DNA from 3 places in the Tessaracoccus sp. MC1865 genome. Region 2 is predicted to be linked to each of the others. Evidence: predicted binding sites of a transcription regulator. Region 2 holds the regulator's gene; each other region holds the start of a gene.
What was found. Region 2 encodes HrcA, which represses chaperone genes, less so after heat shock. Its sites were predicted from a motif close to TTGGCACTCGNNNNNNNCGAGTGCCAA; they were not measured.
Positions count from the first base shown of each region.

Region 1: a site for HrcA is predicted at 3,227-3,253, ahead of groES (co-chaperone GroES). Genes of this name have one in related genera too.
Region 3: a site for HrcA is predicted at 1,459-1,485, ahead of groL (chaperonin GroEL). Genes of this name have one in related genera too.

Region 1 is NZ_CP072596.1:907,878-912,299, reverse strand. Features, by position in the region: gene J7D54_RS04090 (DUF3427 domain-containing protein) at 1-666, opposite strand, end outside; gene J7D54_RS04085 ((deoxy)nucleoside triphosphate pyrophosphohydrolase) at 657-1,043, opposite strand; gene groL (chaperonin GroEL) at 1,190-2,776, opposite strand; gene groES (co-chaperone GroES) at 2,792-3,088, opposite strand; gene J7D54_RS04070 (IS30 family transposase) at 3,945-4,422, shown strand, end outside.
Region 2 is NZ_CP072596.1:1,521,376-1,525,797, forward strand. Features, by position in the region: gene J7D54_RS06985 (inositol monophosphatase) at 1-49, shown strand, start outside; gene J7D54_RS06990 (MBL fold metallo-hydrolase) at 59-826, opposite strand; gene hrcA (heat-inducible transcriptional repressor HrcA) at 914-1,927, shown strand; gene dnaJ (molecular chaperone DnaJ) at 1,939-3,111, shown strand; gene J7D54_RS07005 (16S rRNA (uracil(1498)-N(3))-methyltransferase) at 3,108-3,839, shown strand; gene tgt (tRNA guanosine(34) transglycosylase Tgt) at 3,836-4,422, shown strand, end outside.
Region 3 is NZ_CP072596.1:599,415-603,836, forward strand. Features, by position in the region: gene manA (mannose-6-phosphate isomerase, class I) at 1-579, opposite strand, end outside; gene J7D54_RS02565 (DUF3263 domain-containing protein) at 696-968, shown strand; gene J7D54_RS02570 (hypothetical protein) at 973-1,425, opposite strand; gene groL (chaperonin GroEL) at 1,633-3,258, shown strand; gene pulA (pullulanase-type alpha-1,6-glucosidase) at 3,557-4,422, shown strand, end outside.

The DNA of each region.
Region 1 (4,422 bases), 610 kb from region 2:
CTCCACCTGCATGGAGTTGGCGACGACCATGCCGGCCGCGCCGGCCCCCGCCTCCGGGCTCTGGTGCGGGGCGCTCGGAGCGGCCGGCGGTCGCCAGGACTTGCGGTAGGCCTCCACCCAGGCGCGGGTGAGGGGCACCGCCCGGGCACGCTGCCTGTCGACGGCGGCTTCGAGCTGGTGCACGATGTCACCGTCCGCCAACGCTGAGAAGCGCAGGTTCCACTCGTGGTTGCGCAGCAGGGCTGACTCGGTGAGGTTCGAGCTGCCCACGATGGCCGTCGAGCTGTGCTCCTGACGGAACACATAGCCCTTCGCGTGGAATCCCTCCGAGGCGCCGTCCAGCAGCAACACTTCGATGCGCGGCAGGTTGAGCAGTTCGTCGAAGGCGGCCGGCGAGTTGAAGCCCAGGTACGTCGAGGTGACGATGGTGCCCGCGCCCGGGAAGTCGAGCAGCGCCTGTCTCAGCGCGGCGATCGCGCCCGGCGTGACGAAAGCGACGGAGAACACGAAGCTCTCGGCGCGGCGCAGCTCGTGGCGGATCGTCCGCAGCATGGTGTCTCGGCCTTCGTTCACGATCAGCCGGGGCTGGTGGAGGCGGGGTGATGTCTGCGTGCGGTCGACGAAACCGAACGTCAGGTCGCGGCCAAAGCCCGCTGTCAGCTCCATTGCCCGCGGGCCGCGAAGATCAGTTCGACGGCCGGGACGTCAGCCGGTGCCCACTCCAGCTCCGTCAGCTCATGGGCGTCCACCCAGCGCAGCTCGGAGTGCTCAGTCGGCGCAGGTTCACCGTCGACGATCCGGCACCAGTAGGTGCTCAGGTCCACGAGCCCGAACGTGTAGTGGTATTCGGTGCGGGTGAGGAAGTCGCCCACCTCGACGGTGCAGCCCAGCTCCTCGTCGATCTCGCGGCGCAGCGTCTCCTGCGGCGTCTCGCCGGGCTCGATCTTCCCACCGGGGAACTCCCAGAGCCCGGGCAGTGACATGGAGTCGCTCCGGCGGGCCGCCAGAATGCGTCCGTCCCGCACCGAAACCGCGCCAACCACAGTGATCCGCTTGCCCACTTCGCCGCCCTCCCAGGTCGGGGACCAGGCTATCGCCGGCGCCGGCAGCTGGCCAGCTCAACGCCCGCGCAATGCAGAAGGCCCCGCCCGGGCGAACCGGGCGGGGCCTTGCAGCGACTGATGTCAGATCAGGCGTCTTCGTCTTCGCGCTTGTCGACGACGAGGGTTTCCGTGGTGAGCAGCAGCGACGCGATGGACGCGGCGTTGGCCAGCGCGGAGCGCGTGACCTTGACCGGGTCGATCACGCCGTTGGCAACGAGATCCTGGTACTCGCCGATCTTGGCGTTGTAGCCGTGACCGACCTCCATCTCGGCAACCTTGGAGGTGATGACGTAGCCTGCTTCGCCACCGTTCTCAGCGATCCAGCGCAGCGGCTCGGCGAGCGACTTGGCCACGACGTTCACGCCGGCGAGCTCGTCGCCTTCGAGGCCGAGGCCGTCAGCGAGCACCGCGCCGGCGTGGATGAGGGCGGAGCCGCCACCGGCGACGATGCCCTCCTCGATGGCCGCACGGGTGGCCGAGACGGCGTCCTCGATGCGGTGCTTCTTCTCCTTGAGCTCCACCTCGGTGGCGGCGCCGACCTGGATCACGCACACGCCACCGGCGAGCTTGGCGACCCGCTCCTGCAGCTTCTCGCGGTCCCAGTCGGAATCCGTGCGCTCGATCTCGGCGCGCAGCTGGGCCACGCGGCCGTCGACCTCGGAGGATTCGCCAGCGCCATCGACGATGGTGGTGGCGTCCTTGGTGACGACGATGCGGCGGGCGCGGCCGAGCACCTCGAGGCCAACCTGGTCGAGCTTGAGGCCGACCTCGGGCGCGACGACCTGGCCACCGGTGAGGATGGCGATGTCTTCGAGCATGGCCTTGCGGCGGTCACCGAAGGCCGGGGCCTTGACGGCCACGGAGGTGAAGGTGCCGCGGATCTTGTTGACCACGAGGGTCGAGAGCGCTTCGCCGTCGACGTCCTCAGCCACGATGAACAGCGTGCCCTTGGCGGCGATGACCTTCTCCAGCAGCGGGAGCAGCTCGTTCATCGACGAGATCTTGCCGCTGTTGATCAGGATGTACGGATCATCCAGCACGGCTTCCATGCGGTCCGTGTCAGTGACCATGTACGGCGACAGGTAGCCCTTGTCGAACTGCATGCCCTCGGTGAACTCCAGCTCGGTGCCGAAGGTCTGCGACTCGTCGACGGTGATGACGCCGTCCTTGCCGACCTTGTCGAACGCCTCGGCGATGAGCTCGCCGATCTGCTCGTCACGCGAGGAGATGGTGGCGACCGACGCCATGTCGGCGGTGGTGTCGACCACGCGGGCGTTCTCACGCAGGCGCTCGACGACGGCCTCAACGGCCTTGTCGATGCCGCGCTTGAGGCCGACCGGGTTGATGCCGGCGGTCACGGCGCGCAGGCCGGCGTGGACCATGGCCTGGGCGAGCACGGTGGCGGTGGTGGTGCCGTCACCTGCGACGTCGTTGGTCTTGGTGGCGACCTCCTTGGCCAGCTGGGCGCCGAGATCCTCGTAAGGATCGTCGAGCTCGACCTCCTTGGCGACGGTGACGCCGTCGTTGGTGATGGTCGGGGCGCCCCACTTCTGGTCGAGGACGACGTAGCGGCCCTTGGGGCCGAGCGTCACCTTGACGGTGTCGGCGAGTGCGTCAACACCGCGCTCGAGAGCGCGGCGGGCTTCCTCGTTGAAAGCGAGAATCTTTGCCATGGGTGAAATCAGCCCTTACTTGGAGACGACGGCGAGGATGTCCCGCGCGTTGAGCAGGAGGTATTCGTTGCCGTCGTACTTGACCTCGGTGCCGCCGTACTTCGAGAAGATGACGACGTCGCCCTCAGCGACATCGAGGGGGATGCGGTTGCCCTTGTCGTCGATGCGGCCGGGGCCGGTGGCGATGACCTTGCCCTCCTGGGGCTTTTCCTTGGCGGTGTCGGGGATGAAGAGGCCCGACTGGGTCTGCTGGGTGGCCTCGAGGGGCTGGATCAGAATGCGGTCCTCGAGAGGCTTGATCGTGGTTGCCACGTCAAACACCTTCCTTTGTGTCTTCCGGCCGAAACCGGCTGAGATGTCTTCTTCTGTTGGACCCGGGCGTCGTCGCGGTGCCGCCTAGGCAGTTAGCACCCGAGGGTGTCGAGTGCCAGTCCCCAAACTATCGCGGCTTTAGCACTCAATCAAGCCGAGTGCCAAGACCGATGTGCCCGGCACACCCCCTCGCGGAACCTCGGCGCGGACTCCGCCTGAGCTTGGGGCCCCCGTGAGCAATTGGATGGGGTCATGGCCGCGACACGCCGCGAGTTCAGGGGGTGAGTGCAACAGAGCTGAAGGGGATGTGTTGTGTCGGTCGCGGAGAAGCGTGGGGTTGCCCTTGCCGGGTTGGCTGAGGGGCTCAGTGCGCGAGAAGTCGCACGGGGGTTGGGTATCTCGCCTGGGATGGTGTGGAGGTGGGCCAAACTCGAGGGTGTGAAGTTGCAGCATGGGCGGCTCGGGGGTGTGCCCGAGCTGCGGCCGCGGGCGGCGCGGGAGCCGCGTCGGGTGCCCGAGGGGGACTGGGTCGATTGCAATGGCAGGCTGACTCAGGCGGGTCGGATGGTGATCGCGATCCGGCTGAGCGAGGGACGTGGTGACACGTGGATCGCTGCCGAGTTGGGGGTGGCCCGTTCGACGGTGTGGCGGGAGCGTCAACGCGGATCCGTTGAGGGTAAGTACCGGTGGCGTCCCGCGCAGACACGTGCCGACCAGGCCCGGAAACGGCCGAAGCCTGGGAAACTGGCCCCTGGTAGCGCGGTGCGTGCTGAGGTGGTCGAGCGGTTGAAGCGGCGTGATTTCTCCCGAGCAGATCTCGGGCCGGTTGAAACTCGAATTCCCTGACCGGGAGGACATGTGGGTGAGTCACGAGACGATCTACCAGGCGCTCTACATCCAGACCGCCGGGTCACTGCGTCACGAATTGACGGTTGACAAGGCGTTACGTCAGGGCCGCAGCAAACGTCGACCGAGATCGAAGCTGCCTGCTAAACCCCGGGGCTGGATCGGGGAGGACGCGGTCCTGGCGAAACGTCCCGAGGAGGCTGACGACAAGCGGGTGCCAGGCCACTGGGAAGGTGACCTGATCATCGGGTCGGATCTACGCTCCGCGCTGGTCACCCTCGATGAGCGTCACACGAAGTACACGATGATGCGGCGGGTCTGTGTCCATGACACCTTCACCGTCACCGACATCCTCACGATCATGGCCCGAGAGTTACCCGCTTCGCTGTGGCGCTCGTTGACCTGGGACCAGGGCGTAGAGATGGCCGCCCATCACCGATTCACCGACGAGACCTCCTGCAAGGTGTACTTCTGTGATCCCCACTCCC
Region 2 (4,422 bases):
CGACACGCTCAGCTGGATGGTGGCCCAGCAGAACTGGCCCATCATCTGAGGTTCGCGCTCAGATCAGGGGCAGGTGTCGCTTCGGCACGACGCCCTTGGCCCTCAGCTCGGCATAGGCCTTCGGGAGGGCCACGGCGAGCGTCTCGGCGGTGAAGGGCCACTCCGTGGCCGCCGCCGCGTCCTCCAGTTTCGTGCCCTGGTGGATCAGCATCTCGGTCTGGCCGTAGAGCATGCCGATCTCGGCGCGCTGGATGAACGCGTAGTCGCGGTCGACAACAGCGCCGTGGCCGGGCACGAACCGCGTCGTGGCGTTGGCGGCGCCCAGGACACCGTCGAGCACGGTGGGCCAGTTGCTCAGCGAACCGCGGTCGTCGATCTGCGGGTCCGAGCCCTCCTCCAGGAGGTCGCCGGCGAAGACGACGTTCTCGCCGGGCAGGAAGACCAGCACATCGTTGTCGGTGTGGCCCTCGCCGAAGTGCAGCGCCTCCACCCGCAGGTTGCCGAGATCCACCGCCAGCGCCATCGAGAACGTGCGGGAGACCGGAACAGCCGTGAGCTTCTCGTGCGCGATGGAGATGACCTCGCCCCCCATGCCGGCCAGGCCTTTGACGTGGTCGTGGTGATCGTGGGTCAGCAGGACGTGCGTCACTGGGACGCCGGCCAGCGCGGTGGCCGAGGCGAGGATCTCCGCACCCTGCTCGGGCGAGTTGCCGGTGTCGATCAGCATCGCCCCGGTCTCGCCCACGATCAGCCCGATGTTGACCCGGTGGGGTTCCACGGTGGTCACGAAGACGCGGTCGGTCACGGGGGTCCAGTCGAGTGTCATGATGCCCATCGTAGGGGCGGTACACTGGCACTCGGTAAACGAGAGTGCCAATGATTGGGCTGCTGCACCAAGTGTGGAGGTGACGTGATAGACGACCGCAAGTTCGACGACCGAAAGCTCGAAGTCCTGAAGGCAATCGTGACCGACTACGTGGCCAGTCGTGAGCCGGTCGGCTCGAAGGCCCTCGTGGAGCGGCACAAGCTTGACGTCTCGGCAGCCACCGTCCGCAACGACATGGCGGCGTTGGAGGAGGAGGGCTACATCACGCAGCCCCACACCAGCGCCGGCCGGATCCCCACAGACAAGGGTTACCGGCTCTTCGTCGACAAACTCGCGCGCATCAAGCCGTTGTCGGGGGCGGAACGCACCGCCATCACCACGTTCATGAACGGCACCGCTGACATCGACGACCTCGTGATGCGCACCGTCCGCCTCCTTGCCCAACTGACCCGGCAGGTCGCCATCGTGCAGTACCCCGTGGCGCAGCACGACGTCATCCGGCACATCGAACTGGTCTCTCTGACCGCCGAACGTCTGATGGTGATCGTCGTGCAGTCCTCGGGGCGGGTGGACCAGAGCGTCCTCGATGCTCCGGCGCTGGATGAGGCCCGTCTGCACGGTCTGCGGCAGAAGTTGGCCTCCGCGACGGTGGGCCGGGCCGCTGCGGATGCCGCCGACGCCCTGGTGAGGGTGCTCGACACCATCGCACCGGAGGACCGGGCGTTCTCCGCCCCGGTCGTCGCGACGGTCCTGGAAACCATCGCTGCCGAACCCGCTTCGCAGGTGGTGGTGGCCGGCGTCCCGAACCTGGCCGGCGCCGCCTTCGAGACCAACATGCGCCCCCTGTTGGAGGCTCTCGAGGAGCAGGTCGTCCTCATGCGTCTCCTCGGCGAGGCGGGCGGCGACGATGTCACCGTCCGCATCGGGCAGGAGAACACCGCCCAGGGGTTCCAGTCGACATCACTGGTGGCCTCCGGATACGGTGCCGATTTCCGGGCGGGCCTCGGCGTCGTCGGACCCACCCGGATGGACTACCCGTCCACCATCGCCGCGGTGCGCGCCGTGGCTCGTTACGTGAGCAGATTCCTCAACGAAGGCTGAACGCAAGAAATATGAGCAAGGATTACTACGCCATCCTCGGTGTCGAACGCGACGCAACCCCTGAAGGCATCAAGAAGGCCTACCGCCGACGTGCCATGAAGGTCCACCCCGACGTCGCCCACGAGGACGCCGAGGCCGCAGAGAAGTTCAAGGAACTCAGCGAGGCCTACGAGGTGCTGAGCGACCCGAACAAGCGTGCGGTCTTCGACCGTGGCGGTGACCCCATGGCGGGTGCGGCCGGTGCGGGCTTCTCGGGCTTCGGCGGCGGGTTCGCCGGTGGCTTCGACTTCACCAACCTCGTCGACGCCATGTTCGGCCAGGCCGGCAGCCGCGGGCCGCGTTCCCGCGTGCGCCAGGGCCAGGACGCGCTGGTGCGCGTCTCCCTGGAGCTGCACGAGGCAGTGTTCGGCGTGACCAAGCCGGTGAAGGTCGCCACCGCCGTCGTCTGCCCGAAGTGCACCGGCTCCGGCGGCGAACCCGGCTCTGAGCCGGTGACGTGCTCGACCTGTAACGGTAACGGCGACATCACCCAGATCCAGCGCAGCTTCCTCGGCGACATCCGCACCTCGCAGGCGTGCCCGACGTGCCGTGGCTACGGCACGATCATCCCGCGGCCCTGCGGCGAGTGTTCCGGTGAGGGCCGCGTGCGCACCACCCGCACCCTCCAGGTGAAGATCCCCGCCGGTGTCTCCACGGGCATCCGGATCCATCTCGAGGGCCAGGGCGAGGTGGGCCCGGGCGGTGGCCCCGCCGGCGATCTCTACGTCGAGCTGGCCGTCAACAGCCACGAGAGCTTCCGCCGAGACGGCGACAACCTCGAGATGGTCGTCAAGCTCCCCATGACCGCCGCTGCGCTCGGCACCACCGTCGCCGTCACCACCCTCGAGGCGGAGTGGGAGAAGTCCGACGTCGAGGACCGCACCGTCTCCCTCGAGGTGCCGTCCGGCACCCAGTCCGGCACCCGGATCGCGCTGAAGGGCCGCGGCGTGCCGCGCCTGCGCGGCGGTGGCCGGGGAGACCTGGGCGTCACCCTGCTGGTGCAGACCCCCACCAGGCTCGACGACCACCAGCGCGACCTGATGCTCCAGCTCGCCGAGGCCCGCGACGAGATCCGGGCGGAGGCGGTCACCGCCAAGCCGGGCAAAGCGGGTGTCTTCGGCAAGCTGAGCGAGTGGTTCTCGTGACAGATCCCCTCTTCCTCGCCACGTTCGACGACACCGTCCGGCCTGGCCAGCGCGTCGTCGTCATCGGCGATGAGGCCCACCACGCCGTCAGCGTGAAGCGGATCCTGACAGGGGAGAGCGTGATCCTCGCCAACGGCGAAGGACTCGGGGTGCGGGGCACGGTCGTGGACGCCGCGAAGCGTGAGCTCACGGTCGAGGTGACCGAGGTGTTCGACGACGAGCCTCTCGCCCTGCGGTGGTGCGTCGTCCAGGCGCTGGCCAAGGGGGACCGCAGCGACCTTGCGGTGCAGATGGCCACGGAGCTGGGCACCCGGCGCATCCTGGCGTGGCAGGCGTCGCGCTCGATCGTGCGCTGGCAGGGTGACCGGGGATCCAAGGCGCTCGAACGCTGGCAGGCGACGGCGCGCGAGGCGGCCAAGCAGTCGCGCCGCTTCGCCGTCCCGGTGGTCGAGGCGGCCGCCACGGCGCAGGTCGTCGAGGCGATCCGTCAGGCGGACCTGGCCCTCGTGTTGCACGAGGACGCCGCGTTGCACATCGCCCAGGTCGAACTTCCCGACGAGGGCATCGGCCTCGTCATCGTCGGTCCGGAGGGTGGCATCTCGCCGGAGGAGCTGGAGGCCTTCGTCGCGGCCGGTGCGCAGGCGGTGCTGATCAGCGACGGGGTGCTGCGCACCTCCACCGCCGCTGCGGTGGCGCTGGGCCAGCTCGACGTGCTGGCGCGCCGATGAGCTTCTCGTTCGACGTCACCCACCGCCTTGACGGTGCCCCGGGGCGGGCTGGCGTCATTCACACTCCGCACGGCCCCATCGAGACCCCGGCGTTCATCGCCGTCGGTACCAAGGCCACGGTGAAGGCGGTCCTTCCCGAATCCGTCGCCGCCACCGGCGCGCAGGCCGTGTTGGCCAACGCCTACCACCTGTACCTCCAGCCGGGCTCCGACATCGTCGACGAGGCCGGTGGCCTCGGCAGGTTCATGAACTGGCCCGGGCCGACCTTCACGGATTCCGGCGGGTTCCAGGTGATGAGCCTGGGCGCCGGCTTCAAGAAGGTGCTGGCCATGGACACCAGGGGGATGGTCGACGACGACGTCATCGCCGAGGGCAAGGAGCGCCGCGCCCACGTCGACGACGACGGCGTGACGTTCAAGTCGCACCTCAACGGCACCATGCACCGGTTCACCCCGGAGATCTCGATGCGTATCCAGCACGAGTTGGGTGCCGACATCATGTTCGCCTTCGACGAGCTGACCACGTTGATGAACACCCGCGGCTACCAGGAGGATTCCGTGGCGCGCACGCACGCCTGGGCGGT
Region 3 (4,422 bases), 920 kb from region 2:
GTGCCGCCGCTCGTCGAGCGAGAGGACGTCCAGGAAGACCTCCTGCAGGGCAGGGGCGGCGGCGCGGTCGCGCAGCGGGCCGATGACGGAGGCCAGTTCGTCGGCGACACCGAGGGCCTCGAACAGGCCGGCCGTCTCCAGCGGGTCGCGGAAGCCGAGGAGGCCCTCGAACGGGGTGAGTGCGACGATCGCCTCGGGCTTGGGCCAGTCGTCCTTGAAGGACCGGGTGGGCTCCGACGGGTGGAGTCCCAACAGCGATTCGCGGGCGTAGCCGACTTCGGCCTGCTGCCGCGAGGGATGCGCCTGCAGACTCAGCGGGGTGGAGGCGGCAAGGATCTTCATGAGATAGGGGAGCCTGTCGCCGAACTCGGCGCGGGCGGCGGCGCCCACCACCTCCGGGTTCTCCTGGACGTGGGTTGCCAACGCCATCCCGTCGTCGAGGAAGGCGTGGCCCCCCGGATGAGTGCCCAGCCAGTACTCGGCCCATGGCCGGTCGTCGGGCTCGCGGCGGAGGATCCCCGGGATGGCCGTGTGGCTGCCCCAGGCGAAGTGCTGGACATGGCCGGTGAGTCGGCGCATCGGGGATCGGCTCCTAGGGACGTGGTGTGCGGGCAGAGGCGACTCTACCTTCGGACTGGGACCAGTGTTGCCGCAGTTGAATGACACAGGTGTCGTTTGCAGCTAAACTGACCGTCATGTCTGAGGCCCTCATGCACACGCCGGTCGACCTGACCGAACGCGAAGCCGCCATCCTCGACTTTGAGGACAGCTGGTTCACGTCCGCGGTGCCGAAGGAACAGGCGATCATGGAGAGCTTCTCCCTGTCGTCGGCCCGCTACTACCAGCAACTCAACGCCCTGATCGACACCCCGCGCGCGCTGGCCTACCGGCCGCTGCTCGTGAAGCGTCTGCGCCGCATGCGGAGCCAGCGTCAGGCTGCGCGCTCGGCGCGCCGCCTCCACGCCTGATCCGTCACCTACGGAACCTCAGCGCCGCCAGGCCCTCACGCAGCGGGCGTTTTGTGCCCACGCGGTAGCCGCCCTTGAGCAGGTCCGCCTGTACCTCGAAGTGATTGGCCGTGGCCCTGTCCCCGGAGCGGAGCATGGACCAGGCCACCGCAATCACGTAGAGCGGGATGAACGGCAACCCCAGGCAGTAGGCGTACTGCCACGCATGCGCCTCCTCATGGGCGAGCAGGTCAGGGATCCGCCCCTCGACCTCGCCCACCGTCCTGCCGGGAACCAGCACGACGTCGCCCACCGTCATCGCGCTGGCGTTGACCAGCGGCAGCTTCACCTGCTCGAACACGATCAGGTGGCCCTGACGGCGGGGCCGGCCACGGCCGGCAAGGCCCAGGACCAGCCCCAGTGGGGTGGACAGATTGAGCGCGTTGGCGACGTTCCTGAGGGTCCGCGGCGTGTCCATGGGCTCACTCTAGTGAGCCGATGCCCCAGAAGCTTTGCACTCCCTTGGGGAGAGTGCTAATAATGGGGTTAGCACTCTCACGTTTGAGTGCTACCGAATTGCGGTGAGGCCCGGAAGGGCCGTCCGTCGCGGGCACCAGCAGTTCAACCTGACATCTGAAGACACCCGGGGCTAGCCGCCCCATCGACGGGAGGACTCCCGAACACCATGGCAAAGCTGATTGAATTCAATGAGGCCGCACGACGCGACCTTGAGCGCGGCATGAACACCCTTGCGGACGCCGTCAAGGTCACCCTCGGCCCCAAGGGCCGCAACGTCGTCCTGGAGAAGAAGTGGGGCGCCCCCACGATCACCAACGATGGTGTGTCCATCGCCAAGGAGATCGAGCTCGAGGATCCCTTCGAGCGGATCGGCGCCGAACTCGTCAAGGAGGTCGCCAAGAAGACCGACGACGTCGCCGGCGACGGCACCACCACCGCCACCGTGCTGGCACAGGCGATGGTCCGTGAGGGCCTGCGCAACGTGTCGGCCGGCGCGAACCCCGTTGGCCTGAAGAAGGGCATCGAGACCGCCGTCGCGGCGATCGTAGAGAAGCTCGGCGAACTCGCCATCGACGTTGAGACCAAGGAGCAGATCGCCGCCACCGCGTCGATCTCCGCTGCTGACCCCACCGTCGGCGAGATCATCGCCGAGGCGATGGACAAGGTCGGCAAGGAAGGCGTCATCACCGTCGAGGAGTCGAACACGTTCGGCCTCGACCTCGAGATGACCGAGGGCATGCGCTTCGACAAGGGCTACATCTCGCCCTACTTCGTCACGGACGCCGAGCGCATGGAAGCCACGCTGGATGACCCGTACATCCTGCTGGCCAACTCCAAGATCTCGTCGCTGAAGGACCTCCTGCCCGTGCTGGAGAAGGTCATGCAGTCCGGCAAGCCGCTGCTCGTCATCGCCGAGGACGTCGAGGGTGAGGCCCTGGCCGGCCTCATCGTCAACAAGATCCGCGGCACGTTCAAGTCGATCGCCGTCAAGGCGCCCGGCTTCGGCGACCGCCGCAAGGCCATGCTGACCGACATCGCCATCCTGACCGGTGCCCAGGTCGTCTCCGAGGAGGTCGGCCTGTCGCTCGACACCGTCTCCCTGGACCTCCTCGGCCAGGCGCGCTCCGTGCTCGTCACCAAGGACGAGTGCACCATCATCGAAGGCGCCGGCGACTCCGAGCAGATCGAAGGCCGGGTGGCCCAGATCCGTCGCGAGATCGAGAACTCGGATTCCGAGTACGACCGTGAGAAGCTCCAGGAGCGTCTGGCCAAGCTGGCCGGCGGCGTCGCCGTCATCAAGGTCGGCGCGGCCACCGAGGTCGAGTTGAAGGAGCGCAAGCACCGCATTGAGGACGCTGTCCGCAACGCGAAGGCTGCGGTCGAAGAGGGCATCGTCCCCGGCGGTGGCGTCGCGCTGCTGCAGGCCTCGAAGCTCGCTTCGGTCGAGGGCCTGACGGGCGACGAGGCCATCGGCGCCCAGATCGTGTTCGCCGCTGCTTCGGCTCCGCTGAAGCAGATCGCCTTCAACGCCGGCCTCGAGGGCGGCGTCGTGGCGGAGAAGGTCGGCTCGCTCCCCGCGGGCGAGGGCCTCAACGCCGCCACCGGCGAGTACCAGAACATGGTCGAGGCCGGCATCATCGACCCGGCCAAGGTCACCCGCTCGGCGCTGCAGAACGCCGCGTCGATCGCCGCGCTGTTCCTCACCACCGAGGCAGTCATCGCGGACAAGCCGGAGAAGGCCCCCGCGGGCGCTCCCGGCATGGACGAGATGGGCGGCATGGGCGGCTTCTGATCGCCTGAGACCCAGAGGGCGGCCCCACTTCGGTGGGGCCGCCCTTCTGCGTTCCCGGGGACTGGTCAGGGGCTGTGGGGGAGGGATTTCCCAACCCTAGGGGTATTGATCTGCCTCGAGACTAATGCCATGATGGGCGGACTTGAACGATCAAACGTGCAATGACGAAGGAGTCACGATGTCGCGTTCAGCGTCTTCCCGATTGCTCTCGGGTTTCGCTCTCACAGCCCTGGTCTGCACATCAGGCGTTGTCACAGCAATTTCGCCGCCCGCCCCTGCGGCCGCCGCCACGACAGCCGTGACACTGGTGGGCGATCTCCAGTCAGAACTCGGGTGCGCGGGCGACTGGGACCCAGGTTGTGCCGTCACCGGCCTCACCGATGCCGACGGCGACGGCCTCTGGACGGGTGATTTCACTGTCCCCGCAGGCAACTACGAATTCAAGATCGCGATCAACAACGCGTGGGATGAGGCCTACGGCCTCGACGGGGGCAACTACCCCCTGCGCCTCGCTGCGGACACGGCGGTCACGGTGAGCTTCGAGGACGGCTCCAACAAGGTCTCCCTCGGCATCGCCGACCTGCCGGACGGCTACCAGGAGTCCGACGCGGCGCTCGTCGCTGCGCCTTTCCGTGACCCGGGCGCCGGCAACAACTTCTACTTCGTCATGACGGACCGTTTCGAGAACGGCGACACCGGCAACGACGCCTGCATCGCCACCGGGCCCGCCGCCGACGGCGTGCTCCCCGTCGACTGCAGCGGCACCGACCGCCTGGTGACCGGCTTCGACCCCACCGACAAGGCGTTCTTCAACGGCGGCGACATCCAGGGCCTCCGCGACAGGCTGGATTACATCGACGGCCTCGGGATGAGCGCCATCTGGCTCACGCCGTCGTTCGTGAACCGTCCGGTGCAGGGCGTCGGCGCTGACGCGTCGGCCGGCTACCACGGGTACTGGATCACCGACTTCACGCAGATCGACCCGCACTTCGGCACCAACGCCGAACTGGACGCCTTCATCGACGAAGCGCACGCCCGGGGCATCAAGGTGTACTTCGACATCATCGCCAACCACACCGCCGACGTGATCCACTACGCCGGCCACGAGGGCACCAACCCGCCCTACGTCACCAAGGCGGCCAGCCCGTACAAGGACATCAACGG